One region of the Listeria sp. LM90SB2 genome, then DNA from elsewhere that is predicted to be linked to it. Evidence: riboswitches for the same ligand, from Rfam matches in the RefSeq annotation. Region 1 holds a riboswitch; each other region holds the start of a gene.

Region 1 (10,652 bases):
TTTTTTGGGTGGCACAAAATCTAGTCCGCCTTTATGAAACGGGTGGCATTTAGAAATACGTCTAATCGCAAGGTAACTACCTTTTAAAGCGCCATGTGTCTGTATCGCTTCGATTCCATAGGCAGAACAAGTTGGATAAAAACGACAAGTAGCCGGAGTGAAACGCGAAATATATTTTTGATAAAGTCGGATTCCTCCGATAAGAATTTTTTTCATTGATTTTCACCCTCTAAATTTCAGCTTACATACAGCTTACCACATTTTTGAAAAAAGAAAAGGAAGTGAGTTTTTGTTTATTTATAATGATACACTTGGAAACAAAGTTACAATCTATTTTGAAGCACAGGAAAATAATCCAGACGATGTGCTCATTATACCTAAAACAGAGGACGGTTGGCTTTTTACCGAACACAAAATTCGTGGGCTTGAATTCCCTGGTGGAAAAGGTGAACCAGGAGAAACAAATTTAGACGCAGCGAAACGCGAGCTCATGGAAGAGACGGGCGCAATTAGTGATGAACTTCATTTTGTAGCCGATTATTTGGTCGAATCAGAGGAACGAACGTTTACTAAACGAGTTTATGCGGCGGATGTTATTTCCATTGAATCACTAGATGATTACCTTGAAACAAAAGGCCCTGTCATCATTCAAGGGGAGTTAAGTCGATTCATTTTACAACCGGCTTTTAGCTTTTTTATGCGAGATGCGGGAATGGTCCAAATTGTGCAACAAGCTGAGCGAATCTTAAATGATAAAAACTAGTCAAATAGGGGCAATCTCTGCTATGATTAAAGAAACTGGAGGTGGGAAAATTGGGTATGCCACTAGAGGTAAACACAATGATTGTAACAAAAGGAAAAGAAAAGCGAATTTCTGATAATTTCTTTGAACTAGAAAAATTAGGTTATCGGATTTATCCAATTGATGTGCCAATCGCAGTACGTAAAACAAAAGAAGGCGAAACACTTGGAGAAGCAATCCCTCGAAAACTCGTGTGGGAAAATAATAAAACTATCATTAAATATGAATTAATCGCATTAAATTCAAGTAATTAATTGTGGAGGGGATTTTTTGAAACGGAAGGTTGGAATAATTGGTACTGGTCATGTTGGGAGCGACGTGGCTTTTTCCCTCGTAACTCAAGGGATTTGTGATGAAATTGTGTTAATAGATAAAATCGAAACTAAAGCAGAAAGTGAAGCGTTAGAACTGCGCGATATGGCTTCGATGACGAATTCGTATACTACAATAACTTCGAATGACTGGAGCGCACTAGGTGATGCCGATGTCATTGTCATGGCTGTTGGTCCAGAAACGTTACTGCGCGAGGATCGTATGGAAGAGCTCGTTGAAACAAGTCGGTCAGTGGCTGAGATTGTACCAAAAATTATCGCATCGGGGTTTAAAGGGATTTTTGTGAATATTACGAATCCATGTGATGTGATTACGATGCTTATTCAGAAATTATCTGGGTTTGATCATTCACGAGTATTTGGGACGGGAACATCACTTGATACAGCAAGAATGAGACGAGTAGTAGGAGAAGCATTACATATTAATCCAAAGAGTGTGGAAGGATACGTTCTTGGCGAGCATGGTGAATCACAATTCGTTGCTTGGTCTACGGTGAAAATTGGCGGGGTAAGCATCACGGATTATAAAACAACAACACCACTTGATTTACCAGCATTAAAAGATGCAGTTCGTGGTGGTGGTTGGAATATTTTGATGGGTAAAGGCTGGACGAGTTTTGGAATAGCCACAGCTGCAGCGGGGATTGTCGATGCGATTTTAACAGATGCTAAACAAGTTTTTCCATTAGCTGTATTTTCCGAAAAAACAAATACGTACATCGGACAACCAGCAATCATTGGTGCAAATGGCGTGATAGATATTTTAGAACCGAAACTAACTACAGATGAAGTGGCTAATTTTAATGCATCAGCTGAAGTTATTAAAACAGCTTTTCAGTTAATTGAATAATTAGTTTGCCATGGAGAAAATAGGGGAATAAAATGGCAATAGCTTTTGAAATGGGGAAAACAAATGGGGGTTTATAAAAGGGAGATGGGGATGAATGAAAAGTAAATTTTTTACAGGTATGATGATTTTTTTGCTAGCATTAATTTGTCTTACTGGAATGAAAGCAGAAGCAAAATCGGTGGGAGATATTTCTCCAGATGATATTTCACCGGAAATTTCGGATAATCGCTTTCAATCTGCAGAAGGGAAAGTTTTGCCTAATTTTGAGGTAGACATGTCAATTAGTGATCAAAGTAACGGGAAATTATCGATTGATGAGGATTTTGAATTAACCTCAGATGGTGATATTATTTTGATTGGAACAGTGCAAGGTCAGTACATACAAGGAACCCCCATTTTAAATGAAAATGGGCAATTAAATAAAATTCCAAACCGTGATCAAGGGATTATAATGCGTGTCGATCGAACCACAAAAAAAGTGGAGTGGGCACGTGTTGTTAACTATGAGGACGGTAATTACAATTCACAATATGCAGCTGACAAATGGTTTAGTTCGTATAAATCGATTACAACCAACTCGAGTAAATCTGCCTTTTATGTTGGCGGGGAAGTAGTCAATTATTACGGTGATTCTGGTGGTGGTAGTACATTAATTGTAAAATCAATTGATGCAAATGGTAACTTTCAAATAGCCCATAAATCATACGTTAGTTACGGTGTTCCATCAAGATCAGATCTAACCTATGCCTATTTTATGGATATTCAAATGGAAGGTAACACATTAATCATGTCAGCTTCAGCTAGGTATGCTGCTCAAGGGAAACAGTTTATTCGGTATACTTTAGAACCAGCTTCATTATCGATTACTAAAAATGAATTTAACCCATTAGATAACACTTTCTGGGCCAAATATCAAAGGACCGATGTTCTTAAAATCGATAATAAAGGTCTAATGGCTTATAACGCAGATGTAAATGGTGCGAACCAACTTAAAATGTCTATTCGTGAATCAGAAAATAATTATAAAGAAATTACTTTATTTGATTCTGTTCCTGAAATTTTAGCAAATTCTTCTCCTTATATATTTATGGAAGATCGTGGCGATGGGAATGTGTTTGTGGTCATGTCAACCCCCACCACATGGTATATCGCGCTTGTTAATATCGCGTCAGAACAAGTAGTTGAGACGAAAAAAATGGCGATGAACTCCTCTACAACGCTAAACAGTGTGATTTACAGTGAAGGAAAAGGTCTGCTTTTAGGGGGTAGTACACACGCAGAAGAAAGCATTTTCGGCAGTGAGCCATTGAATAAAAATAACGGATATTATTTAGCGCTTGGAAATGATTTGAACGTAACGGATAGCCAGATTTTAAGAACGAATCAACATAATTCATTGACCACTATTATTAATGGCGTCGGCAATAAAGTAGATGGTTTCTTTAGCTATGACGGATTAAATAATGATGGATATATCCAAAATGTAGAGTACCCGAACACCTATGATGTGAACCCGAATGGAGCGATGATTTTTGCAGAATTTAATTTGCAACCAGCTCCAGTGCTTGATACAGGTAATCCAATTTTAGCATTTTATCAAGGGGAACGTCGTGCAGATTTTGATGAACTGGAAGGGGTGAAAGCATACTCTGGAATTGATTCATCAGATATAACAAAATCTATCACTAAAAATACGTTTGATTTATATACTGTAGGCGTACAACAGCAACTTTATCAAATTGAATATTTGCCAGGTAGTGGAAATAAAACCACTGGTACACGAAATATCCAATTGCTTCACCCACTTGAGACCCCAAAACTAGAGAAAAGCTACGCAGATAGCCATGGAGCTTTTAAAGTTGGTGAAGTAGTTCCTGCAAATGCTATTCATGCATTTAATGGTTTAGATAGTGCTAACAATGTGACTTATGTAGTTACCGCAGTAGATGATGAGAAAATAACTGTAGATGCTTCAATTAAGCGAACAGAAGGAACGAAAACAGCTGTAATTAGTAAGGAAATTACACTTATGACTTCGACAGCTGATGAAACTGCAGTAATCGATGTGACGAGTGTGGCTCTAGCAGCTGGGAAGTATACATCCTTAACAGATGTTCGAAGTGAAGGGCATTTTCATATTTATGCAGAAACCATGGATAACGTGTCCATCGATCCTAAATACGTTAAACTAACAGAAGACCCTGAAAACCCGGTTGATTGGAATGCGCCAGGTGTTTATTATGTGACTGCATCACTTGACCCGGCGAGTGGATATACAGCGAAAGATGTGAAAGTAAGTGTCGCTGTAGTTGATGTTGGAAGTCCGAAAGTTATTTCTGTAAACATGAAACCGTACAATCCAACAACCGCTCTTGTCGTTGCGGAAGATGATATTAATGGCGCAGGCGTGTATAAAATCAACTGGGCAATTAAAGACGCGAATGGACTTATTATCCAACAAGGTGTGGAAGAGAGTGGTGCTACCATTCGAGTTCAAACGCCAGTTCCAATTGATCTCTCTACATTGAATGATGGCAATTATACCTTGTCAGTATCAGCGGCTGACAGAATTGGTCATACATCAGAAGCCTCAGAAAAAGCGTTCACAGTAGACAGACAAGCGCCAGTTGTGACAGCTGACGACAAGATCACGTATGAAATAAACACCAAGAAAACAGAAGAGCAATTTTTAAACGATGTAAATGTAAAAACGGAAGCCGGAGCGGTGATTAAAACCAATTTTGATACGATGGTGAGAATGGATTCGCCAGGCGATTATACGGTTTTAGTGGAAGCTACCGATGCAGCGGGCAACCAATCTGATCCCATTTATGTCATTGTAACAGTAGAAGATACGGTAGCACCGATTATAAGTGCAGACGAAGCGATTAGTTATAACCAGGGAAATACACGAACAGAAGCACAATTTCTGGCTGATATTCATGCAACAACAGATGAACCAGCAACGATTACAAGTGATTTTGCGGATCAAGTGAAATTTGATACACCAGGAGTCTACGCAGTCACATTAAAGGCAAACGATATTAGCGGAAACCAAGCAATACCAAGAACAGTAAATGTCACAGTTAAAGATGTCATTGCTCCAGTAATTACAGCAGATGAAGCGATTATTTACGAAAAAGGCATAACCAAATCTGCTACTGATTTCTTAACAGATGTGCATGCTGCTACAAACGATGGCTCGGCAATCACCTCTAATTTTGCAACGGTAGTAGATTTAAATAGACCGGGGGATTACGATGTCACACTTAACTCGACAGATGCAGGTGGCAATAAATCTGACCCAATCACCGTAACAGTTACCGTACGTGATACAACACCACCAGTTATTACAGCAGATACAACTATCACTTACGAAAAAGGAACCACGAAAACTGCAGCTGCCTTTTTAACGGATGTAAATGCAACAACGAATGACGGCTCAGCAGTAACTTCTAACTTCAACCCAAATAGTTTGAAGCAAGTAGGGACTTATCAAGTGACGTTAAGCGCTATTGATGAAAATGGGAACTATGCTTTGCCAGTCAAGGTAACTGTTATTGTGCAAGATACGCAAAAACCTGTAATATCATCTAGTGCCACAAGCATTACGTATGAACGCGGCGAAAAGAAACAAGAAACAGGATTCTTCCTAGATTTAGCTATTAAAACGGATGACGGCACACCAGTTACAAGTGATTTTGATACAGCGGTAAATCTGGATACAGCGGGAAGTTATACTGTGACGCTAAACGCAGAAGACGAAAGTGGCAATAAAGCAGATCCAGTCACTATTACCGTCATTGTCGCTGATACAGAAAAACCAATTATCACAGCAGATACAACGATAACCTACGCAAAAGGAACAACCAAAACTGCTGCTCAATTTTTAACAGATATCCACGCAACGACGAATGATGGATCAACCATCACGAGCAATTTTGACCCAACTGTCCTTACGCAAGAAGGAACTTACAAAGTCGTATTAAATGCAAAAGATGATAGCAACAACGAAGCAGATCCAGTAACTGTTACTATCACCGTGGTAGATACAAAAGGACCGATTATCAATGCATTAAATACAATCACCTATGAAAGAACTATCAATAAAAACGAAGCGGATTTTTTAGCAGATATTGAAGCAACTACAGATGATGGCTCTACAATAACAACGGATTTTAATAGTAAAGATCTTGATACGGTTGGTACCTACACAGTCACATTAAATGCAGAGGATGCAAGTGGCAATAAAGCAACGCCCGTAAAAGTGACAATGAAAGTAGAAGATAACATTCCTCCCATCATCACAGCTGACCAATCAATCACTTACGAAAGAGGCATTACAAAAACAGAGCAAGCATTCTACACCGATATTAATGCCGCAACAAGTGACAACAGCGCAATCAGCTCTGATTTTTCGAAAATCGATTTAACAAAAACAGGAAATTATGAAGTCTTACTCCAAGCAACGGATCAAAGTGGAAACAAAGCATTGCCACTTAAAATTAATGTGCTAGTTCAAGATACTATCGCTCCGGTTATAAAAACAACCAGCCGAGAAATAACAAACGAGCGTGGTGTACCAATGACCGAACAACAACTACTTGCAAGAATTGGCGCCAATACAGATGACGGTTCCAAAATAACCACCGATTATAACCCTGCAATTGTTAACACATCAGGGGATTATCTAGTTCATCTGTATGCTGTTGATGCCGCAGGGAACCAAGCCACACCTGTAGAAATTACTATTCATGTAAAGGATACTACCGCGCCAATCATTACGGCAGATAAGAAAATTAGTTATCCTGTTGGAACAGATAAAACGGTAACGGAATTTTTACAAGACATTCATGCTACAACGGACGATGGTTCTAAAATCACGACAGATTTCGATCCAAATATGTTGAAAACAAAAGGAACATATACTATCCACTTAAATGCAGTAGATGCAGACGGGAATAAAGCTAAGACAATCGATGTAAGCCTCACAGTAGAAGAGAAAGTGACGCCGCCGACACCACCGACACCAGATGATGGTGGAAATAATACGAATAACGGCAGCAATGGGACAAATGATAGAAACGCCAATATAACGGTAAATCCTACCAAGCAAAATACTACCGCTACAAATGAAAGCATCCCAGCATTAGGTGATACAACATCAACTATTCCAGTTATCGTAGGTATGTTCCTTTTAGCCACTTCACTTGTTCTTATTAGACGCAAATAAAAAAAGCTAGCGACAAACATGTCGCTAGCTTTTTAGGCTGTTTTAGCTTTTTTCTTTTGTTTAGGTTTTTTTGACTTTCTGGAAATAAAACGAACGAGGCTAATAATAAGAGATACAACATATTCACCGAATGAACCGATGAATATGGCAATAGCTATTTCTGTTTGGGACATCCCGCCGCCGTAAAAACTAATGAAAAATACCACACCACTTGCAATTAGTCCCATAGTTGCTAGGAAATATTTAAACCAATATAAACGAAAAACAAAATCAAATAAACATAAAACTGCTAAAAATCCAAGAAAAATAATCAAGGATAGTGGAATTAAACTCATAGTTACAATCTCCTTTAGTTAAGTAAAACATCTTTTTTATCCATCTATCATACCACAGGTTACAAATAATGATAAGTGAAAAAATAATGAACGCTAATTTTCAGCTAATTTTAGCGGATAGATGACTGTTTTATCATAACACAAAACCGAATTATTATTGCATCTGGCACCAGTTTATGGTATTCTATCTTAGAATTAAAATTTATCTCTTATCCAGAGCGGTAGAGGGACTGACCCTTTGAAGCCCAGCAACCTACACATATAAGTGAAAGGTGCTAATCTGTTGCAGGAGTATTATCTTCTGAACGATGAGAGCAAAGGTATAATTATAGCCTTTCTCTATTCGTGCGCGTTTTGTGCAAAATAGAGAGAGGCTTTTTATATGAGACGTATTTGGAGAGAATTGAAGGAGGAAAATAAATTGGCTAAGAACCGTCATCTATTTACATCAGAATCGGTTTCTGATGGACATCCAGATAAAATTGCAGATCAAATATCTGATGCAATTTTAGATGCAATTATTTCAAAAGATCCGGACGCACGTGTCGCTTGTGAGACTACTGTGACAACGGGTTTAGTATTAGTAGCAGGTGAGATTACCACCTCTGTTTATGTGGATATTCCTAAAATCGTGCGTGATACAATTAAAGAAATCGGCTATACACGTGCAAAATATGGTTTCGATGCAGAAACGTGTGCCGTTTTAACAGCGATTGATGAACAATCCCCAGATATTGCGCAAGGAGTCGACGAAGCACTAGAATCAAGAAGTGGTAAGGAAATCGATGCGGCTATTGAAGCAATCGGAGCGGGAGACCAAGGATTAATGTTCGGTTTTGCAACAGATGAAACAGAAGAATTAATGCCACTGCCAATCTTTTTAGCACATGGCTTAGCACGTAAGTTAACAGAATTACGTAAAACAAATAAATTAGACTACTTGCGTCCCGATGCGAAAACACAAGTAACGGTGGAATACGATGAATTTAATCAACCAGTTCGGATTGATACAATTGTTGTTTCGACGCAACATCATCCGGACATTACGCAAGAGCAAATCGCAAAAGACTTGCACACGTACCTTTTCCCAGAAGTGATTGATGCCTCTTTCTTAGATGAAGATACGAAATACTTTATTAATCCAACTGGTCGCTTTGTTATTGGTGGTCCTCTTGGCGATGCGGGCTTAACTGGGCGTAAAATTATCGTGGATACATACGGTGGTTATGCGCGTCACGGCGGGGGAGCGTTCTCCGGTAAAGATCCGACCAAAGTTGACCGATCGGGCGCTTATGCTGCAAGGTATGTAGCTAAAAATATCGTTGCTGCAGGACTTGCTAAAAAAGTAGAAGTACAAGTCGCGTATGCTATCGGAGTTGCTCGTCCAGTTTCCATTTCGATTGACACATATGGAACAAGTGACTATTCAGAACAAGAATTAATTGATGGCGTTAATGAGCTATTTGATTTACGCCCAGCTGGGATAATTCATATGCTTGATTTGCGTCGCCCAATTTATCGTCAAACAGCTGCATTTGGTCATTTTGGCCGTAGCGATCTTGATTTACCTTGGGAAAGAACCGATAAAGCAGAAGCCTTAAAAAAATTAATCGTAAAATAAGCTTAACCGAACATTTCTTGTAAGGAATGTTCGGTTTTTTTCTTTCCTAAACAGTGCAAAGAAAGTCTAGTTATGATATGATAGACGTTGTGAAAAAAAGATAAAATGATTATCTATATAGAGGAGAAATGTTACCATGTGTGGATTTGTAGGATGCGTACATGACCGCATTACAGAAATTACTGGCGCTGATAAAGAAACCTTTAGACAAATGAACAGTATGATTACGCACCGTGGGCCAGATGATGAAGGATACTTCACAGATGATCACGTGCAGTTTGGTTTCCGCCGTTTAAGTATTATTGATGTAGAAAACGGTCATCAACCGTTAACGTATGAAAATGAACGTTACTGGATTATTTTTAATGGAGAAGTTTATAACTATGTGGAACTCCGTGAGCAATTAGTTGCTGAAGGAATGACATTTGAAACCGAAAGTGATACCGAAGTAATTATCGCTACATATGCGAAATACAAAGAAAAAACAGCAGAACGTCTTCGTGGGATGTTTGGTTTCGTTATTTGGGATAAACAAGAAGAACTTGTTTACGGCGCACGCGACCCATTTGGCATTAAACCATTTTTCTATGCAGAAGAAGATGGCAAATTGTTCATGGGTTCTGAAAAGAAATCCATTCTACATGCTTTAAAAGAAAAAGAATTGGATGAAGTTTCATTACAAAACTATATGACTTACCAATTCGTTCCAGAACCAGATTCCTTAACTAAAAATGTAAAACGTTTAGAACCAGGACATCAGTTCACGAAGAAAATTGGTCAACCAATGGAAATTACTACTTATTGGAAAGCATCTTTTGCACCAGTAACTAAATCAGAAGACGCATGGATTAAAGAAGTGCGTGACGTAATGTACGATTCTGTAAAAATGCATATGCGCTCTGATGTACCAGTTGGTTCATTCCTATCTGGTGGTATTGATTCATCGATTATTGCTGCGATTGCTAAAGAATATCATCCTGCAATCAAAACATTCTCTGTTGGTTTTGAACGCGATGGTTTCAGTGAAATCGATGTCGCAAAAGAAACAGCAGACAAACTTGGCGTAGAAAACATTAGTTATGTTATCTCACCTGAAGAATATATGAAAGAATTACCAAAAATTGTTTGGCATATGGATGATCCACTTGCTGATCCAGCTGCTATTCCGCTTTACTTCTTATCAAGAGAAGCGCGCAAACAAGTAACGGTTGCATTGTCCGGTGAAGGTGCAGATGAACTTTTCGGTGGTTATAACATTTATAACGAACCGAATTCCCTTGCGATGTTTAACAAAATGCCAAGCGTATTTAAATCAATGCTAAATAGCGTGGCGCGCATTATGCCAGAAGGTATGCGTGGTAAAAGTTTCTTAGAACGTGGAACCACTCCGATGGAAGAACGCTATATCGGAAACGCCAAAATGTTCACGGAAAAAGAAAAACAAATTTTACTTCCAAAATATCAAGCTGGTCATGACTA
Region 2 (10,652 bases), 810 kb from region 1:
TGAAGCAGCAAAACCATTACCAAAAACAGGAGACCAAACAAATAATTGGGTAATCTGGACAGGCATTTGCTTGCTAAGTATGAGCATGCTTCTATGGGTGGTAATGAGAGGAAGAAAGAAAAACTATCAGTAAGAGGAACCAACAGATAAAGGAAAGACAATAAGAAGGTAAACTAAATACCGACCAGATTTTTCTGGTCGGTATTTTTTTATCGAGAAATATAGAAGTTAATTGATGTTTTTTTGAGGTAATGCTACTGATTTGTTAATTCAGTACAACCACCAAATCACCATTCCAACAGTCCAAACCATCGCAAGCGGCACTAAAATCCGGAACTTTGGTTTTTGGGTTTTATGGTGAAATAGTTGCATCGACATCCAGCTACCAAACGCCCCACCAAGAAAAGCGGTGAAAAGCAGTACAGATTCAGGTATCCGGTAAGCGTGTTTAATTGCTTTCCGTTTATCAACAGCGAATAATAGAAAAGAAACAAGCGTTATCGCGATTAAATATATCGTTAAAATCATTTAGAAATCCCCCTTCATTGCTAAAACAAACTTTATTGATTAGAATAAAAGCATACCATAAAAGAAAGCAGGGATAAAATGGCAAAAGAAATTATTCAAACATCGTCAGCCCCAAAAGCACTTGGACCATACTCGCAAGCTGTAAAAGTGAATGGACTTATTTTTACATCAGGTCAACTCGGTATTAACCCGGAAACCGGCGAATTAGCAGATGGCACGACAAAACAAGCCGAGCAAGCTTTTAAAAATATAGCAGCAGTATTAGCAGAAGCTGGTTCTGGACTGGACAAAATTATTAAAGCAACTGTTTTCTTCAAAGATTTAAATGAATTTAAGGCCGTGAATGAAGTGTATGCGACATTCTTTTCTAGTGATTTTCCCGCGAGAAGTGCTTTCCAAGTAGCAAAATTACCGCTTGATGCTGCAATTGAAATCGAAGTTATCGCAGAAGCATAAATATTCAGAAATAAATTTGACAACCACAAGAAATAAACGATATAATAAGAACCAATTACATAGCAACTTATCAAGAAAGGTGGAGGGTTCTGGCCCCGTGAAGCCTTGGCAACCGGAAGTTTCACGGTGCCAAATCCAGCAGGTAACACTGACAGATAAGGCACGCGAATCAGGTAAATTACTCTTTCCCTTAAAAGCTGTCTTTTAAGGGAAAGTTTTTTTATACATAAAAATAATGAGAATTGAGGCGAAGAAAATGAATCAACTAGCACCATTTTATGCAGATCATGTGGGAAGTATATTAAGAACAAAGGGAATTAAGGACGCACGAGAGAAATTCCAAAGTGGTGAAATAACAGTCTCAGAGTTGCGCAAAATCGAAAATACAGAAATTAAATATATCGTTGAAAAACAGAAAGAAGTGGGCTTAAAATCAATCACAGATGGCGAATTTCGTCGTGCGTGGTGGCATTTTGACTTCTTGGAAAATTTGGACGGGGTAGAAGGGTACGATGCGGCTGGAGGTATTCAATTCAGCAAAGTCCAAACAAAATCACATTCGGTAAAAATTACCGGACCAATTGACTTTACGACACATCCATTTATAGAAGATTTTATTTTTCTTAAAGAGGCTGTGGGTGACAAGCATGTCGCGAAACAAACTATTCCAAGCCCAGCGATGCTTCATTATCGTGGGGATATAGAGTATCAGCCTTATTTAGATGATGCGGAGAAGTTTGCCAAAGATTTAGCTGTTGCGTATCAAAAAGCGATTCAAGCATTTTATGATGCCGGTTGTCGGTACTTGCAATTAGATGATACGTCGTGGAGTTATTTATGCTCTGATGAACAGCGTGAAGTCGTTCGCCAGAGAGGTTTTGACCCAGATACTTTACAAGAAACATATAAAAATCTTATCAATGATGCTATCAAATATAAACCAGCTGATATGGTCATTACGATGCACATTTGTCGTGGGAATTTCCGCTCCACTTGGATTGCAGAGGGCGGCTATGGCCCCGTTGCAGAAACGTTATTTGGCAAACTAAATATCGATGGTTTCTTTTTGGAGTATGATAATGAACGTTCTGGAGATTTTGCGCCACTAAAAAATGTCACCCGTCCAGACTTGAAAATCGTTCTAGGCTTAATTACATCCAAAACAGGTGAATTAGAGGACGAGGCAACCATTAAAGCACGGATTGAAGAAGCGAGTGGAATTGTGCCTCTAAGCCAGTTGCGCTTAAGCCCGCAATGCGGTTTCGCCTCGACAGAAGAAGGCAATATTTTGACGGAAGAAGAGCAGTGGGATAAATTGCGATATGTTGTCCGGCTTGCGAAAGATATCTGGGGCGAATAATAAATGAGGAGAACTAGCCGAAGAGTTTGTGCTAGTTCTTTTTGTGTCTTTACAAAAAGGATGACTAGGGATAGAATAGATGTTCTAGAAGGAGGGGGAGCCCTTTGGACGATAAATTACAAAAGAAATTGACCTTATTACCTGAATCACCAGGTTGTTATATTTATAGAGATGAAAATAATGAAATTCTTTATATTGGTAAATCTAAATGTTTGAAAAACCGTGTAAAGTCTTATTTTCATAGCAAACAAATTGGGAAAACTGCAAGACTTGTTAGGCAAATTCGAGATTTAGAATTAATTATTACAACCTCCGAAAAAGAAGCTTTACTACTCGAAATGATCTTAATTCAAAAATACCAGCCACCTTTTAATATCCAGCTAAAAGAAGGAACGAGCTACCCATATATCAAAATTACGAACGAAAAAAATCCGCATATCGAAGTTGTGTTTGAAGTAAAGCGAGACGGCGCGCATTATTTTGGTCCTTATCCAGGTCGTTTTTCCGCAAGACAAACGGTGGACCTAATTGAAAAATTGTTTCCACTTTGTCGATGTGACGGTAAGCCAGGACGACCATGTTTGTACTACCATCTTGGATTATGCTTAGGTCCATGCCAAGCCGAAATTGATCCGGCAGTTTATAAAAAACAGATCCATAAAATTAGTCGTTTTCTTGAAGGCGACGTGAAAAATGTGAAGGATAAACTACTGGGGGACATGTTAACTGCAACCGAAAATCTTGAATTCGAAAGGGCGGCAGAACTTCGAGATAAAATACACGCTATTAATGAGACAATCGAAAAGCAACATATTATTTTTCCTGGCCTAAAAAATCGGGATATCATTGGTTGCTATGAACAAGATAACCATTTAAGTGTCTTCGTTTTCTTCGTTCGAAATGGCGCAATTAATGGAAGTAAATGGCACGTTTTCCAAATTGAAAAATCCCTTCAAGAAGATTTAGCCAAATTTCTCAATCAATTTTATGAAGATCCTAACAACATTCGACCAAAAGAGTTGTTAATCGCTGAAAAAATAGATAAGAGCTTACTGAATGAGCAGCTTAGAAAAGCTTGTTTATTTCCACAAAAAGGCGGTAAAAAGAAACAAGTAGACCTGGCTATCGAAAATGCGAAAAGTGCTTATATTGCATACGCAAAAATGAAAGAATATGATTTTGAAAAGCAAATAACCAATCAGTAGAAGCTAATTCATAAGGGTTAGCTTCTTCTCTTTGTTGTGTTGAAAATCTTATCTTAAATAACTATGGTCAATAACCTACCCTTATGGTAAAATCTTACGAGTACGGAAAAAATTTATGCTACATAAAACATTTAATTAAAGTTAAACACATATAGAGGGAGGACACAATATGAAGAAATTTTCACGCTTCATACTAATGATGGCAATCGCTTGTGTTGCCGCATTTATTTTCACAGGAAACGGGTTAAATGCAAAAGCTGCGGAAGAAACTTACTTGATTGGAACAGACACAACCTTTGCACCTTTTGAATTTGAGAAAGATGGAGAACATGTCGGAATTGATATGGACATCCTAAAAGCAATTGCAAAAGATCAAAATTTTAAATATGAAATTAAAGCAATGGGATTCAATGCAGCGGTACAAGCACTAGAAGCTAACCAAGTAGACGGTGTTATCGCTGGGATGAGTATTACAGACGAACGTAAGCAAAAGTTTGATTTCTCCGATCCATACTTTGATTCTGGTGTCGTTATGGGGATTTTGAAAGATAACGACGAAATCAAAACTTACGACGACTTAAAAGGAAAAAAAGTAGCTGTTAAAACAGGTACAGAAGGTTACGCCTTCGCAGAAAAAATCAAAGATAAATACGACTTTGATATTGTTGTGTTTGACGACTCAGCTCAAATGTATGACGATGTTAAAACAAGAAATTCTGTAGCATGTTTTGATGATTATCCCGTACTAGCTTACGGTGTTCAAACAGGTAACGGCTTAAAAATTGTTACTGAGAAAGAAAAAGGAAACTCCTATGGTTTTGCTGTCAACAAAGGCAAAAACCAAGAACTTTTAGAGAAATTCAATGCTGGATTAGTTAATATTAAAGCAAGCGGCGAATATGAAAAAATTTTAAAAAACTATTTAGGTAAAAATGCGATTAAAGAAAATACAACTGAAAAAGGCTTTATGGGAATTATTAAATCTTCTTGGCCAGCACTATTATCCGGTTTGTGGTTGACGATTAGATTAGCCGTAGTTTCGCTAATAATCGCCTTCATTATTGGGATTACATTCGGATTTATGAAAGTGAGCAATAGCAAAATCTTGCGCGGGATTGCGACTGTTTATGTCGATATCTTCCGTGGAACACCATTAATTGTACAAGCATTCTTCTTCTACTTTGGTATTCCAGCAGCACTTGATTTCAGGATGCCTGTATTCTTAGCCGGGGTTATCGCGCTAAGCTTGAACGCCGGTGCCTACATGGTCGAAATCGTTCGCGGTGGTATTCAATCAGTCGACAAAGGACAAATGGAAGCAGCAAGAAGTCTTGGTTTACCACATAAAAAAGCTATGATGAAAGTTGTTCTACCGCAAGCAATTCGAATGATGATTCCATCCTTTATTAACCAATTTGTTATCACGCTTAAAGATACATCAATTATGTCGGCCATTGGACTCGTCGAACTAACACAATCGGGTAAAATCATTATGGCGCGTACATTCGAAAGTACTTGGACATGGCTAATCATCGGAATTATGTACCTTATCGTTATTACCATTTTAACGAAAATATCCGATCGTTTAGAAAGGAGATTACGAAATGACTAAACTTAAAGTAACTGGACTGAAAAAGAGTTTTGGCGCAAATGAAGTCTTAAAAGGCATTGATATAGAAGTAAAAGAAGGCGAAGTAGTTTGTGTCATCGGACCTTCTGGATCTGGTAAAAGTACATTTCTTCGTTGTATGAATAACTTGGAAGAAATTACTGCTGGCGAAGTAGTGGTCGATGATTTTAATATTACGGATAAAAAAGTGGACATCAATAAAGTTCGCGAAAATATCGGCATGGTTTTCCAACATTTTAATCTTTTCCCGCATTTGTCTGTTTTAGAAAATATCACATTAGCACCTGTTGAATTGAAAAAAATGGATAAAGAAGCCGCGAAAAGTAATGCTTTACGTTTATTAGAACAAGTTGGCTTACGAGAAAAAGCAGAAGAATTTCCTAATCAACTGTCTGGTGGACAAAAACAACGGGTGGCGATTGCGAGAGCACTTGCAATGGATCCTGATATTATGTTGTTCGATGAGCCAACGTCAGCGCTTGATCCAGAAATGGTAGGGGAAGTTTTAGGCGTTATGAAAGAATTAGCTAAAGGCGGCATGACGATGATGATTGTTACACACGAAATGGGTTTTGCTCGTGAAGTTGGCGACCGAGTTATCTTTATGGATGGTGGCTATATTGTTGAAGAAGGCAAGCCGGCTGATATTTTTGATAACCCAACCAACGAAAGAACGATTAGTTTCTTAGATAAAGTATTATAAACAAAAAGCAAGATGACTTTGGAATTTCCAAAAGCATCTTGCTTTTTTTACTTTAAATTAGGACTTTTTCTGTTTTTCGATTGTTGTTCATAGGAATACCCCATATTTAATAAGGTTGTATCACTATTTCTAGCTGTAATAAAAGTTAAGCTAATCGGTTGATTTGTTTCTTCATCATAGCCAGCTGGGATAGTCAGTTCTGGGTTTCCTGCAATGGGTGCTTGAAACGTCACGGAACCTCCCATGCCAATTGTTACGACCGCATCCAGTTTATCTTTTTGAAGCATAGAGTCAAGTTCGTTTTGCGCCTCCTGAATCAAATTACTCGCCAAACTGTCTGCTTGTAGCTTCGTAGTTGTGCTTTGTTGTGATTTGACAAGTTCGGATTGGCCGTATTTCATATTTCTCGCTGGGTTGGTCTGATTAAATTGAATAATTGATTCTAACGTCGTCATGGGAGCGTTGTTCACATTCAAAAACTGATTCAAATCATGTTTAAAGTCAGCATTTAGTAATAAGGCATAATCAGTATCTAACTGTTCAAATTCACCTACTGCAACACCTTCAATGATAATAGCACCTGCTTTTTTCAAATCATATTTTATTTTTTTTATAACTGCTGTTTCTTCATTGCTTTCGCCATCCGCTAAAAGACCGATACGTTTACCTTGAAGAGAATCCGTAGAAAGCGGTGGATTGGAAGTAGTATTTATTAGAGCATTTGTCGTCAAATAGGCATCATTAACAGTTCTTGTTAGTGGTCCGGGTGTATCAAATCTGCTTGATAAGGGAATAATACCTTTGTTATTTATTAAACCTTGAGATGGCTTATACCCAACAGCAGATTGAGCAGACGCAGGTATAATAATCGAACCATTTGTTTCTGTACCGATTGCAATTGCTGCAAAATCACTTGTTGCTCCAGTAGCGGATCCAGAACTCGAACCAGAGGGATCCAAGTCCGACGAATAAGGATTTTTGCTTTGGCCTTTTTTACCTGAGTAGCCGTTTGGAAGTTCTTCGTCCATTCCAGCTGCCCACTCAGACATATTGGTTTTTCCGAGAATTAAAGCACCATTTGCTTTTAGATTTTCAACAATTGTAGCGTCCTCCCCGATTACCCAATCTTTTAAAGCAACAGTCCCAGCACTTGTGGGGAGTTCTTTTGTGCCGATGTTATCTTTTAAAAGGACTGGCATACCGTATAAAGCAGATTTGTTGGCTGAATTATCTTTATCTAGTTGTTCTGCCTCCGCAATAATAGTGGGGTTGATTTCGGTTATTGCATTTAGAGTTAGGCCATTTTGGTCATATTTCTTGATTCGATTTAAATAAATACCGGCTAATTCTTTGTAGCTAAGTTGTTTTGTCGCAATGAGTTGTTGGAGTTTTGTAACATCAGCACCAATGATAAGTGGTTCTTTTGCTTCAAGAACAGCCAAATCTAACTTATCTAATTGATTATTAATCGGCGTCATAATACGCGCTTTTTCATAAATGGGACTAGATGAATCTTCTTCTTTTTCCGGTTTGCTTGGTATTGGTTTTACTGGTTTAATGTCCTGTTTTTTTGGTGGTGCTTTTTCTGGTTTCAGTTTAATTTCGGTTTTTTTTTTGAGCGAACTTTGGAAAGCTCGGTCGTCTATACCTTCGACTTGTAATTGCTTACCTCCGAAGTTTTTTTCTAAATGGGAGTTCTCTTTATTTTTGCCAAGTGTTAATTTGTTTGGTGGTTGTTTTGGTTTTTCATTTTTTGTGGTTGGTGGCTTTTTTTTAGAAACAGCACTTTTATTTTCTGATGTAGTAGTTTGTTGACTCGTAAAGAATACGTAGCCACCGACGATACTAAAAACTGTACAAACTGCGGTGATTGTTAATAAAATGCGTCTTTTCATGCGATTCCTCCGATGTTTAAATATGTAATTTAATTATATAGCATCAAAAAAAGTAAATCAGTGACAATTTTGTGAAAACTAAAAAATTTTTTAAAAAGGGCTTATTTAAGCAATGAATTGGAACCAATAGTAGCCGTTTTTAAGTGTTTTTTCTTAGATATGACTTCTTTGAAAAAGAGGAAATGGCATTATAACAATGACTTGAAAGTAAATAATGGTTCAGTGATTGTAAAACTTCATAAAAAAGACACAATTCCAATAAAATTTACCAATTAAACGCCTATTTCTTGGGATTTTATTTTATACTAAAAAGGAAACACCTTTACATATTTGCCCTGAAATGATTATAAAAGCATAGCTGAAGTATAGATTTTTGGTGTTTTTCTTTATATTAACTGGAAAATAACTAAAAAAATTCGGGTTTCAAACGCTTTCTTGAAAAAAAGAGAAGATAATGGTTAGTTTTTTAATTAATAGGGTATTCTTAGTAAAGAGAATATGTTAAAGTAAGGAAAGAGAGAAAAAATAAAAGAATGAAAACAAATTTTGAAGATGGAGTGATGAGTTTGGATAATAATCAAAAAGACTTGAATCAAGTAATTCGTCAGCTCAAAGAAAAAGGAATAGTAGTTGAAAAAACAAAATCACGAAAAGATATTTGGAAAGCGGTTAGTAATAAAGCGATGCCGAATATGACACTTCGATTGCAGTAAATCGAAAAGTGGAGTTTTTATGTGATATTTTGTGAGGCTTTGAAGTAAAATGACTCAAAGCAGCATGATTTACATATAAAATAACTTCACTTTTTTTCTTTGTCATAAATTAGTCATTAAGTTTTGATGTTTCTGTTATCCTTTTTACGCAAAAATGTTGTATGATGGAATGGAAGGCTTTTGTCATAGAAGAAAATAGAAATAGAGTGAGGCATATACATGAAAAAAGAAGCGGTTAACCAACAATCTATTTATGTGCATATTGATCATGTTATTAATAATGTGGCGACAAGCGGCATTTCTTTTTGTGATTTCTTAAATGGCGTGGGACAGCCCCCTGAAAATATTTTGTTAATTAAGCATAATATTGAAGACGCATCCTACAATGCACACACAGCTTTTCACTACTTAGAGCCAGGCGATTTAGCAAATATTTCCAAAGAGAATTTTAATCCACTGTGTTGGATTGATTTTGAAGATGTAGAACTTTTGAACCAACTAACCCCACAAGAAGTAGCGGAAATGCTTTATCTTGCACATACTGGGCGTCATTTGCGCTCACCATTTTATTATAAATTACAAAATAATTTTGTTTACTTAACTAGGGAAGACGGTCGTTACAATAAAGTATATTATCGGAATCTTAATCATTTTTATATGTTACTAAGTTACGTCATTGCACGTAAAACGGCAGAACTAGTTAATGAGAAGGGTATTTTTTCGTTTGGTAAGAAAAAATATGTTGCGGAGCCGCCAGTTGAACTTTTGAAAAAAATGGCAGATCATTTTAAAGACGGTGCTTGTATTGCGCTCGATGATGTCGTGAGAACGCGCACACAAATCGAAGTACCAATTGGGCATGGACTCACAGAAGAAATGACAGAACTAGAAATCTCTTCTAAGATTTATTATGAAGAAGAAGTTGCAAAATTAGTGTATGATTTAAAACAAAATGAATGGAAATATATCGAAAAATAAAAAATCAAACTTTTTCCTTTACGTTTGGTTTTTTATTTGTTAAAATTTAACTAATGAACGTTAGTTAGGAGGGTGCTTTATGACGAAAAAGCTAATCAAAGAAGTCGCATTAACTCTTTTTGCAGAAAAAGGCTATGATGGAACAGCGCTTTCGGAAATCGCGAAAGCTGTTGGAATTAAAACACCATCGTTATATGCCCATTTTGCATCAAAAGAAGCCCTATTTTTAGAAGTTTATCAAGATAGTATTCAGATGGAATTAACAGAACTAGGGAAAGTAGCAGAGCGAGATGATTTGGTTGGGGAAAAGAAGCTACAATCTATTTTCTTTGTAGCGACAGATTTTTCTAGCAATCCTGATGAAAAGAAATTTTTCCAGCGTGCCGTCTTTTATCCACCTAAGTCGCTTTTTCAAGAATTAAAGGAAGAAACAAAGACATATGAACAACTGACGAATCGGATATTACGCGAAACGTTAGAAAAAATAGTATCCGAAGAAGCACTTGTAAGATGGATGCACGTTTTTTATGCACTTCTTGATGGACTGAGTGTGGAACACGGCATTTATGATGAAACGGAATTTGAGTTGCGAAGAAAATCTGCTTGGGCAGTTCTCGCAAGTTTACTCAAATGAATTGGAGGTAAGGAAATTGGCTTGGTTTTATTTAATTATGGCAGGATTATCAGAAATTGTTTGGGCTTTTGGACTAAAAGAATCGCATGGTTTCACGATGTTAGGGTGGAGCCTTTTGACGATAGCATTTTTGATAGTTAGTTTTGGTTTGTTTTCGATTTCCATGAAGTCCATTCCAATTGGGACGGCGTATGCGGTTTTTACTGGAATTGGGGCTGCTGGGACAGCGATTATTGGGATGATTTTCCTTTCAGAAGGTGTTTCTTTTTGGAAGATCGTTTCGCTTATCGTATTATTAACAGGGATTATTGGTTTGAAATTAGTGGACGGCAATGAGTCTGAAAAGGAGGCTAAATAACGATGGATTGGATATTTTTACTCGTAGCAGGTTTATGCGAAATGGTCTTCGTTGTCATGCTAAAATTATCAGATGGCTTTAAAAAGGTTGGATATGCGATACTGACGATTATTTTTATGTCTGCAAGTTTCTTTTTACTATCCCTCGCGCTTAAGACGATTCCAATCGGTACAGGTTATGCGATTTGGACCG
Region 3 (10,652 bases), 750 kb from region 1:
GTGCCAAGGCTGAAGACAACGACAAAATCATGGGTCTTTTAACAGGTGCGGACGATTATATGGTCAAGCCATTCAATCCATTAGAGCTTTCTGTACGCGTGAAAGCTATTCTAAGAAGAATGCAGCAAATGAGTCAAGCAGAGCCTGTTAGTCAAGATAAAGTCATCATTGGGCCGATAGTAGTTGACCGTGGCCTTCACGTTGTAACTGTTAGTGGCAAAGAACTTCATTTGACGACTTCTGAGTTTGATATTCTATTTTTACTAGCGAGTGAGCCAGGGCGCGTTTTTAGTTCAGAATATATTTTTGAGAAGATTTGGCAAGAAAAGGCCCTTGGAGCGAGTAAGACAGTAATGGTCCATATTAGTAATTTGCGTGATAAGTTACGCGAGGCTATGGGTGGAGAAAATGTGATTAAGACTATTTGGGGAGTAGGGTACAAAATTGAAATCTAAACTGGAACTGTTGTTTACGAAAATTAGCCATGTGATGAATGTTTGGCAGGCGACTTTTTTTGCAGCTGTTTCTTGGATTTTGGCGTTGATTACCATCCAAACTATTTATTTATGGAGCATTTCCATTCGGGATGATTCTTTGTTTTTACGGGAAGTGTCACAAGCTATTGTTCAATTATTTGGAACGAATAAATATACGCGAATCATGCAATCTTTTTGGATGATGTCGCTAAAATTTCTGATTATCTTTTTAATAGCTTGTCTATTCTTTGCTTTTTTCTATCGTTTGATGCGTCAAAGAATTTTGAAAAAACAACTGCGTACGATTAATTTTGCGCTTAACGACGGGAAGCCAGTTGACACAGAAAGTTTTGTGCCGGAAATTCAAGAACTGGAACGTAACATCGAAAATATGCGGGAACGGCAGAAAAAATTAATGCAGCAGGAAGAACAGGCCCAGCAAGCCAGAAATGATTTGATTACGAATGTTTCGCATGATTTGCGAACACCACTTACATCCATTTTAGGCTATTTAAGTTATATACATGAAGACCGTTATCGCGATGAAATTGAGCTGCGTTATTACACCGAGCTTGTGTACGGGAAAGCGCGTCACTTGCACAAACTTATTGATGATTTGTTTTCTTATACAAGGCTCGATAGCGTGGATTACCAACTAAAGAAAGATGAGTTAGACATTATTGAGTTGCTACGGCAATTAGTGGCGGAGTACGACGGGCGAGCTGCAGAACGAAATATGCAGATTGTCGAACATTTTGATGCTAACAAACTAATTATTGGCGGTGATGGCAACCAAATCATGCGCTTATTTGAGAATTTATTTTCGAATGCCCTTAGATACGGAGAAGGCAACAAACAAATTGATGTTAGTGCTAAGAAAGAAGATAATATGGCTGTTGTGCGCGTAACGAATTATGGTGAAGAAATTCCTAATGTCGATTTACCTTACTTGTTCGAGCGCTTTTACAAAGTAGATAAAAATCGGACGACGACTGGAACCGGATTAGGCCTTGCGATTGCTAAATCTATTGTTGAAAAACATGGCGGAATTGTTACTGCAGAAAGTAAAAAACGCCAAACCAGTTTTATCGTTAAACTGCCACTAATTTAATCTTTAACAATTCTTAAAAGTTTCTTTCCGCGTGATTTATGTTCTTTCTGTAGAATATAAATCACGGAGGAGAGGAAAATGAAAAAACATATTGTTTTAATTGTTGTTGCTTGTATTACGGTTATTGCGGTATTTATGTACATAGTTCAAATTAATAATAGCGAACTCAAATATCAAAATAGGGCCCAAATTAAAATAGCCTCTCAAATGGCTAGTCAGAATGAACAGACAGATAATAGTATTATTAGTGAAATAACTTACAAATAAATTAACATAAGTGAGAAAGTTATTGACAAAGTCTACTAGACAAGGTAATATGAAAAAACAAGAAACGTCACTATAGTCACAAATGAAGTGATTTAATAATATGTAGAAATCTTATCCAGAGTGGTGGAGGGAAATGCCCTGTGAAACCCAGCAACCTAAACAATAATTCATTATGTGTTTAAGGTGCTAAGTCATGCAGAACAACTAATTGTTCTGAAAGATGAGAAGGAAGTTAGTCCATTTGAAAAAATGCTGCCTTTCTGCTCATCAGCAGAAAGGTTTTTTTGTATATCAGAATGTAGAAAAGGTGATAGAGATGATTACGTTACAAAACGTTGTAAAAGAATACACGTCCAGAAACAATAAAGTTCTCGCAGTCGACCATGTCGATTTAGAAATTGAACAAGGCGAGATTTTTGGAGTAGTTGGATATTCTGGAGCTGGTAAAAGTACGCTAATCCGGATGTTTAACGGACTGGAACTACCGAGTGCCGGGACGGTGGAAGTAGACAATTTACTTATTAGCCAGATTCGCGGTAGTAAGCTTAGAAAAGCTCGTCAGCAAATTGGAATGATTTTTCAACATTTTAATTTATTATGGTCACGTACAGTGGCAGAAAATATCGCGTTTCCACTAGAAATTGCAGGTGTACGAGGTGAAAAAAGACGTTTTCGAGTAAATGAACTCATCCGCCTTGTTGGCTTGGAAGGAAAAGAAAATGCCTATCCATCTGAGCTAAGCGGCGGTCAAAAGCAGCGTGTCGGTATCGCAAGAGCACTGGCGAACAACCCAAAAGTATTGCTTTGTGATGAAGCAACTTCCGCACTAGATCCACAAACTACCGATGAAGTTTTAGAACTCCTCCTAGATATTAACAAACGCCTCCATTTAACTATCATCGTTATCACCCATGAAATGCACGTTATCCGGAAAATATGTAATCGCGTCGCAGTAATGGAAAACGGAAAAGTTGTTGAACTCGGTGATGTTTTAGATGTTTTCCGTCATCCACAAGAAAAAGTAACACAGCGCTTCGTCCGCCAAGTAACCGATTCAGACGAAACAGAAGAATTAATCCATCTATTACTCGATAATTATGCAGAAGGAAAAATTGTTAAATTACTCTTTATGAGCGAAAATGCAACTCAACCAGTCATTTCTCAAGTAGCAAAAGAAAATGATGTTATGCTAAATGTTCTCCACGGGAACTTAACGCAAACGCAAAATGGCGCATACGGAACGCTTTATGTACAAGTTTTAGGTACAGAAGATGCGATAAATGCGAGTCTAACACAGCTACGTCAACTTAAAGTAGAAACGGAAGTGTTAGAACGATGACGAAATTACAAGAATTATTTCCAAATGTTGATTTTCAAATGATGTGGGTCGCAACACAAGAAACATTATACATGACGCTTGTTTCATTATTTGCGGTTTTTTTACTCGGGATTGTGTTAGGATTATTACTATTTTTAACTAACAATAAAAAACATGCCGGAGCGCGCATTCTTTACTGGATTACAGCCATTTTAGTCAATGTGTTCCGCTCGATTCCTTTTATTATTTTAATTGTATTACTATTACCGATGACAAAATCGCTTGTCGGAACTGTAATTGGGCCGAAAGCGGCACTTCCAGCTTTGATTATCTCTGCTGCTCCGTTTTATGGTCGGATGGTAGAAATTGCCTTTCGTGAAGTGGACAAAGGAGTTATCGAAGCAGCCAAATCTATGGGAGCGAATATGTTTACCATTATTGGTAAAGTACTTATCCCAGAAGCACTTCCAGCGATTATTTCCGGTATCACAGTGACAGCAATTTCGCTCGTTGGTTTTACCGCGATGGCTGGTGTCATTGGCGCTGGCGGTCTTGGGAATACTGCCTATCTTGAAGGGTTCCAACGTGGACAACCTGATGTAACAGTACTTGCGACAATTATTATCTTAATTATCGTCTTTATTTTCCAGTTTATCGGCGACTTCTTAACAAAACGAACCGACAAACGCTAACCAATGTATATGAAGAAATTTATATAAAAAAACGCGGAATCCCCGCAAAAAAGGAGAGAATTTCATGAAAAAGGTTCTTGGTTTCATTTTCACATTAAGTTTAGTTTTAGTACTTACAGCTTGCGGTGGCTCCTCAGATAAAGCTTCATCTAGTAAAGACGATAACCAATTGGTAGTGGGTGCGTCCAATACACCACATGCCCAAATCTTAGAACAAGCAAAACCAATTTTAAAAGATAAAGGGATTGACTTGAAAATTGTTAAATATACAGATTACGTTATGCCTAACAAAGCGCTAGAAGAAGGCGATTTAGATGCTAACTACTTCCAACATAAACCATATCTTGAACTAGAAGAAAAAGAAAAAGGCTACAAATTTGCTGATGTTGGCGCGATTCACATCGAACCAATGGGTATCTACTCTAAAAAAGTTAAAGACATTAAAGATCTAAAAGACGGCGCGCAAGTTTTACTTTCTAACTCAAAATCTGATTGGCCGCGTGTTATTGGTATTTTTGTGGATAACGGACTATTAACGCTGAAAGATGGCGTGAAACCACAGGATGCAACTTTTGATGATATTAAAGACAATCCGAAAAACTTGAAATTCAAATACGATTTTGATCCAGCTTACTTGATGACTGCCTACAATAACGAAGAAGGCGACGTTGTAGCGATTAACTCTAACTTTGTTGTAGATCAAGGCTTAAACCCTTCTAAAGACGCTATTGCAATCGAAAGTAAAGACTCTCCTTATGCGAATATCGTTGTAACAACAGAAAAGAAAAAAGATGATAAAAACATTAAAGAGCTAGTAAAAGTACTTCATTCAAAAGAAATTCAAGATTACATTACGAAAGAATGGGACGGCGCTGTTGTTCCAGTGGATAAATAAAATAGAAAAAATCCTTTTACCGTTTCGGTAAAAGGATTTTTTTATTGAGCGCTACTTAAATATAATTTCAGTCCATCGGAAATGGCTTTATCCAATTCTTTTTTGGATACAATTTCTTTTCCTTCTGGCATTGGAGGAACTTTTTCGTAGTCTAGCATATCAATCGTTGTTGTGAAGTCCATTAAGTCTTTTGTTTTGGTATCTTCAAAATTAGTAGTGATAATCGCTTTACTAAATCCTTTTTTGCTGTCAGGAGTTAATGTTAATTTGAAATCTAATGTTTGTGCTTTGTTTTCTGTTAGAGCTTTTAAGGATGATTGGATACTTTTTTGAGCATTGTTCCATTTTTTCTTTGCTGCTTTTTGAGTGCTACCGTCAATTTCTCCAATAAGTGCTACAACACTTCCGTTATCATCAAGTTTGGTGATAACGGAATTAACTAAATCGCTAATCTCGTTTTTAGATAATTTTAGGACGATGTCACCATTATCTTTTGAAGTGAAGTGTTGGTCATCTAGGTCGTTTAGATAACTATAAATCGCAATGCCGGCAGTTTCTTCCATTTTTTTCAATACTTTTGCTTGGCGGTCTACAGTTTCTGTATCAATTGTTTGATTGGAAAAATTTTGAATTGTTTCGAATAGGTTTAAATACTTCGACTCCAAGTCTTTGTTTTGATCTAGTACCTGGTTGAAAATTCTAGCTGCTGAATCCGGTAATAAACTGGAGATGCTATCAGAAGCGTCGTAGAAATCAGATACAGGAATATAAGCTTTTCCGTCATCGCTGTTTTGAAGTGCATGTATTGTTAAATCAAGTGGTTTTTTTCCTTTCCAGTGAATAGAAGATGCGCTGTAGGAAGATGCGGAATCACTATCAACAGAAATTTTATATTGGATGTTCGATTTTTTAAGTTGATTTAAGTCGATTTCAGGACCAAGTTTTTTTATGTAACTTTCTGAGAGGTTATTTACTTGGAATGTCACATTTGTTGTATATTGTCGGTTTTCAGCTGTTTTTTGCAAGGCGGCAGTGAAGTCAGATTTAGGGGAGCTACACCCGGATAACGTGGCTAAAAGCAATACAAAGATGGTCGCAGCCATTATTGCTTTCTTCATATTTTAAATTCTCCTTCAATAAGTAATCGTTTATTACAAAAAAGTTATTATGTTGCAATTTTGTTACGTTACAACAATACCATATATAAATAAGATATACAATCCCTTTTTTAGGATGAAAAATCCCTTTCATTTATTGGTATGACACGTTGTATTTTTTTAGGGACGGATTCTCAAATAAAATAGAAACAGTGATAATGCTAGAAAACTGGTAAAAAACCTTTATTAATAGTAGAATGAAGGGGAGAATGCGAAGAATACTGGTTTTTATAGTTGTAATCAGATTAGAATTATACTAAACTAGGATTATGCAAATTTTACACTAGGGAGGACTTTTTTATGGCAACTTTAAAGATTCAAGATTTACATGTTGAAATAGAAGGAAAAGAAATTTTGAAGGGTGTTAACCTGGAAATTTCAACTGGCGAAATCCACGCTATCATGGGACCGAACGGAACAGGTAAATCTACGTTGTCCTCAGCTATTATGGGGCATCCAAAATATGAAGTAACACAAGGAACAATCACGCTTGACGGGGAAGATGTACTCGAAATGGAAGTAGACGAACGCGCTCGTGCTGGTCTTTTCTTAGCGATGCAATATCCAAGTGAGATTAGTGGTGTTACAAACGCTGAATTCATTCGTGCAGCAATCAATAGCCGCCGCGAAGAAGGCGACGAAATTCCAGTAATGCAATTCATCCGCAAACTAGATGCCAAAATGGATATTTTAGATATGGACGAAGAAATGGCGGAACGTTATTTAAATGAAGGATTTTCAGGCGGAGAGAAAAAACGTAATGAAATCTTGCAATTATTAATGATCGAGCCAAAATTAGCGATTTTAGATGAAATTGACTCTGGTCTTGATATCGATGCGCTTAAAGTTGTCTCTAAAGGTGTAAATGAAATGCGCGGCGAAGGATTCGGTTGCTTAATCATTACCCATTACCAACGTTTACTGAACTACATCACGCCAGATTTTGTTCACGTAATGATGCAAGGTAAAGTAGTAAAAGAAGGCGGACCTGAACTTGCGAAACGTTTAGAAGCAGAAGGTTATGACTGGATTAAACAAGAGCTTGGTATCGAACTTGAGGAAGAAGAAGCAGTAGACCAACAATAAGGAAGTGAGGTTAAAATCATGGCAGAAAATATGACGATTAAAGATGATTTTATCCACGCTTTTTCAAGTAATGCGAATGAACCGGATTGGTTTTTAGATATCCGTCGCAATGCTTTTAAAGCCTACGGGGAACTGGACTTGCCTTTTGTGGATAAAACAAAAATTACTCGCTGGAATTTCACAAAGTTTGAGACGTTTATACCTTTTAAAGAAGGCGTAACGAATGAAACTCTACCGGAAAAAGTAGCGAATTTAGTTGATTTAGATAATAAAGAAGCCAATTTTTACGTTCAAATGGATGAAAGACCTGCGAGACTTCAGTTGCAACAAGAACTAGTTGACCAAGGCGTTATTTTCACAGATATTATTTCGGCTGTGAAAAACCATCCTGAACTTGTGAAGAAATATTTCATGAAAGATGCAGTTCAAGTGAATGAACACAAACTGACTGCTTTTCATGCGGCGCTTGTGAACGGTGGGATTTTCCTTTATGTTCCTAAAAATGTCGAAGTGAAAGCACCAATTCAAGCTGTTTTCGTACAAGATAAAGCGGAATCTCCACTTGTTAACCATGTGTTGCTTGTGGCGGATGATAATAGCTCAGTCACTTATGTGGAAAACTACGTAACGGTAGATAACGCACCTAAAGGGATTGTTAGCATTGTGGAAGAAGTAATCGCTGAGAAAAATGCGCGCATTACTTTTGGCGGTGTAGACAATCTTGCAAGTGATGTTACGACATATGTGAACCGTCGTGGACACATTGGAACAGATAGCCAAATTGAATGGGCGCTTGGCCTGATGAATGATGGCGATACTATCAACGAGAACGTAACAAACCTAATGGGAGACGGCTCTTCTGCTGATGTGAAAACGGTGACTGTTGGACGCGGTAAGCAAACGCAAAACGTGACAACGCGCGTGACGCATTACGGTAAAGCTTCTAATGGTACGATTTTATCCCATGGTGTTATGAAAGAAAGAGCGACAACTATTTTTAACGGAATTGGTCACATTAAACATGGCGCTTCTAAGTCAGATGCACAACAAGAATCACGTGTACTGATGCTTAGTCCTGAAGCACGCGGTGATGCGAACCCAATTTTATTAATTGATGAAAATGACGTAGTAGCAGGGCATGCGGCTTCTGTTGGACGCGTTGATCCACTACAATTATTCTATTTGATGAGTCGCGGGATTTCTCAAAAAGAAGCAGAAAGATTAGTTATTCATGGCTTCTTAGACCCTGTTGTTCGTCAGTTACCAATCGAAAGTGTGAAAACGATGCTTCGTGAAGTAATCGAAGGGAAAGTGCGCTAAATGATTGATATCCAAAAAATTCGGGCGGATTTTCCAATTTTAGCTCAAGAAATAAATGAAAAACCGCTAGCTTATTTAGATAATGCTGCCACTTCACAAAAGCCGAAACAAGTTATTGAAGCTTTAACACATTACTATGAGTTTGATAATGCGAACGTTCACCGCGGTGTGCATACACTTGCAGCAAGAGCGACGGATGCTTATGAAGCAGCTCGAGGTAAAGTAGCCAAGTTTATTCATGCGCGTGAAGTAGCAGAAATTATTTTCACAAGAGGTACTACTTCAGCGATTAATTTAGTTGTAGATAGTTACGCGGAAGCAAATATTGAAGCGGGCGATGAGATAGTTATTTCTTATCTAGAGCATCATTCCAATTTGATTCCGTGGCAACAACTAGCTAAACGCAAGGGCGCGGTTTTGAAATATATCGAACTAGAAGAAGATGGCACGATTTCTGTGGAACAAGCGAAAAAAACGATTGGTGAAAAAACGAAAATCGTTGCATTAGCTCATGTTTCTAATGTACTCGGGACTATCACGCCAATGAAAGAAATCGCAGCAATTGCTCATCAATTTGGAGCAGTCATTCTCGTTGACGGTGCGCAAGCGGTGCCTCACATGGAAGTTGATGTAGTTGATTTAGATGCTGACTTTTATGCTTTTTCAGGGCACAAAATGATGGCTCCTACTGGCATTGGCGCCTTGTATGGCAAACGTGAATTGCTTGATGCGATGGAACCTACCGAATTTGGCGGAGAAATGATTGATTTTGTTGAATTATACGATTCGACTTGGAAAGAACTGCCGTGGAAATTTGAAGCCGGAACACCGATTATTGGCGGAGCGATTGCGCTAGGTGCGGCGATTGATTACTTGGCAGAAGTCGGACTCGCAAATATTCACGCACATGAACAAGCATTAGCCAGCTACGCGATAGAAGAAATGAGCAAAATCGAAGGCATTACCATTTATGGACCAAAAGACGCGAGTAAACGATGTGGCTTAGTGACTTTCAATTTAGAAGGCGCACACCCACACGATATTGCGACTATTTTGGACGAAGACGGAATTGCGATTCGAGCTGGTCACCACTGTGCGCAACCGTTGATGAAGTGGCTTGACGTTTCTTCCACAGCTCGCGCAAGCTTTTATATTTATAATACAAAAGAAGAAATTGATGCGCTTATAGATGGCCTCAAGTTAACAAAGGAGTATTTTGGATTATGACAAGCCGGAAATTAGATCAGCTTTATAGACAAGTCATTATGGATCACTATAAAAATCCGCGCAATAATGGAGAGCTCCCAGATAGCGATGTAACAATCGACCTCAACAACCCAACATGCGGTGATCAAATTCATCTTCATTTAAAAATGGATGGTGATAAAATCGTTGCGGCAAAATTCACTGGTAGCGGCTGTTCGATTTCGATGGCCTCTGCTTCGATGATGACGCAAAGCATTATTGGGAAAACCGAGAAAGAGGCACTAAAAATGTCACGTGAATTTTCAGAAATGGTGCAAGGTCATGACCATGAAACGATTGATGAATACGGCGACGTTGAGGCACTTGCCGGAGTTGCGAAATTCCCAGCAAGAATCAAATGTGCAACCCTTTCTTGGAAAGCAATGGAGAGAGCGATTTTTGAAAAAGAAGGAACAAAATAAGTAGCGAAAAGGAGGATACGACATGACTGAAATTCCAGAAATTGGCGAATACCAATATGGATTCCATGACAAAGATACCTCTGTGTTCCGTACAGAACGCGGATTAACAGAAAAAGTAGTAAGGGAAATTTCGAATATTAAAGAAGAACCAGAATGGATGCTTGAATTCCGTTTGAAGTCTTTGGAGCAATTTTATAAAATGCCAATGCCGACTTGGGGTGGCGACTTGTCAGAACTGAAGTTTGAAGACATCACTTACTACGTGAAACCGTCTGAACAAACAGTGCGCTCTTGGGATGAAGTTCCTGAAGAAATTAAACGTACTTTTGATAAATTAGGTATTCCTGAAGCCGAACAAAAATATTTGGCTGGGGCATCTGCACAGTATGAATCCGAAGTAGTTTATCACAATATGAAGCAAGACCTAGAAGATTTAGGGATTGTCTTCAAAGATACAGATTCCGCGTTAAAAGAAAACGAAGATATTTTCAAAGAATATTTCGCAAAAGTAATTCCACCAAGCGACAACAAATTCGCTGCGCTAAACTCGGCTGTTTGGTCAGGTGGTTCATTCATCTACGTACCACCAGGTATCAAAGTAGATACGCCACTTCAAGCCTATTTCCGCATTAACTCGGAAAACATGGGTCAATTTGAGCGGAC

What was found. Region 1 has a riboswitch for S-adenosylmethionine ahead of metK (methionine adenosyltransferase). Riboswitches for the same ligand answer to the same signal wherever they lie in the genome.
Region 2: it holds a riboswitch for S-adenosylmethionine, as region 1 does, so the genes downstream of both, GL301_RS04350 (5-methyltetrahydropteroyltriglutamate--homocysteine S-methyltransferase) here and metK (methionine adenosyltransferase) in region 1, are expected to answer to the same signal.
Region 3: it holds a riboswitch for S-adenosylmethionine, as region 1 does, so the genes downstream of both, GL301_RS12210 (methionine ABC transporter ATP-binding protein) here and metK (methionine adenosyltransferase) in region 1, are expected to answer to the same signal.

Annotation. Positions count from the first base shown of each region.
Region 1 is NZ_CP046449.1:1,711,656-1,722,307, reverse strand. Features, by position in the region: gene yidD (membrane protein insertion efficiency factor YidD) at 1-216, opposite strand, end outside; gene ytkD (RNA deprotection pyrophosphohydrolase) at 290-763, shown strand; gene GL301_RS08460 (DUF2584 domain-containing protein) at 814-1,056, shown strand; gene GL301_RS08455 (L-lactate dehydrogenase) at 1,073-1,984, shown strand; gene lapB (surface-anchored adhesin LapB) at 2,079-7,217, shown strand; gene GL301_RS08445 (hypothetical protein) at 7,250-7,552, opposite strand; SAM riboswitch class I at 7,759-7,867, shown strand; gene metK (methionine adenosyltransferase) at 7,974-9,173, shown strand; gene asnB (asparagine synthase (glutamine-hydrolyzing)) at 9,310-10,652, shown strand, end outside.
Region 2 is NZ_CP046449.1:898,475-909,126, forward strand. Features, by position in the region: gene GL301_RS04335 (putative cellulose-binding protein LCP) at 1-133, shown strand, start outside; gene GL301_RS04340 (DUF1294 domain-containing protein) at 271-528, opposite strand; gene GL301_RS04345 (RidA family protein) at 607-984, shown strand; SAM riboswitch class I at 1,049-1,146, shown strand; gene GL301_RS04350 (5-methyltetrahydropteroyltriglutamate--homocysteine S-methyltransferase) at 1,241-2,344, shown strand; gene uvrC (excinuclease ABC subunit UvrC) at 2,449-3,549, shown strand; gene GL301_RS04360 (amino acid ABC transporter substrate-binding protein/permease) at 3,719-5,161, shown strand; gene GL301_RS04365 (amino acid ABC transporter ATP-binding protein) at 5,154-5,882, shown strand; gene GL301_RS04370 (amidase family protein) at 5,930-7,777, opposite strand; gene GL301_RS04375 (Lmo0850 family protein) at 8,344-8,490, shown strand; gene GL301_RS04380 (hypothetical protein) at 8,710-9,468, shown strand; gene sugR (efflux SMR transporter transcriptional repressor SugR) at 9,548-10,102, shown strand; gene sugE1 (quaternary ammonium compound efflux SMR transporter SugE1) at 10,119-10,460, shown strand; gene sugE2 (quaternary ammonium compound efflux SMR transporter SugE2) at 10,463-10,652, shown strand, end outside.
Region 3 is NZ_CP046449.1:2,460,058-2,470,709, reverse strand. Features, by position in the region: gene cesR (response regulator CesR) at 1-455, shown strand, start outside; gene cesK (histidine kinase CesK) at 445-1,587, shown strand; gene GL301_RS12215 (hypothetical protein) at 1,666-1,854, shown strand; SAM riboswitch class I at 1,963-2,081, shown strand; gene GL301_RS12210 (methionine ABC transporter ATP-binding protein) at 2,171-3,193, shown strand; gene GL301_RS12205 (methionine ABC transporter permease) at 3,190-3,864, shown strand; gene GL301_RS12200 (MetQ/NlpA family ABC transporter substrate-binding protein) at 3,929-4,759, shown strand; gene GL301_RS12195 (Lmo2079 family surface lipoprotein) at 4,801-5,877, opposite strand; gene sufC (Fe-S cluster assembly ATPase SufC) at 6,217-7,002, shown strand; gene sufD (Fe-S cluster assembly protein SufD) at 7,021-8,322, shown strand; gene GL301_RS12180 (cysteine desulfurase) at 8,323-9,549, shown strand; gene sufU (Fe-S cluster assembly sulfur transfer protein SufU) at 9,546-9,989, shown strand; gene sufB (Fe-S cluster assembly protein SufB) at 10,012-10,652, shown strand, end outside.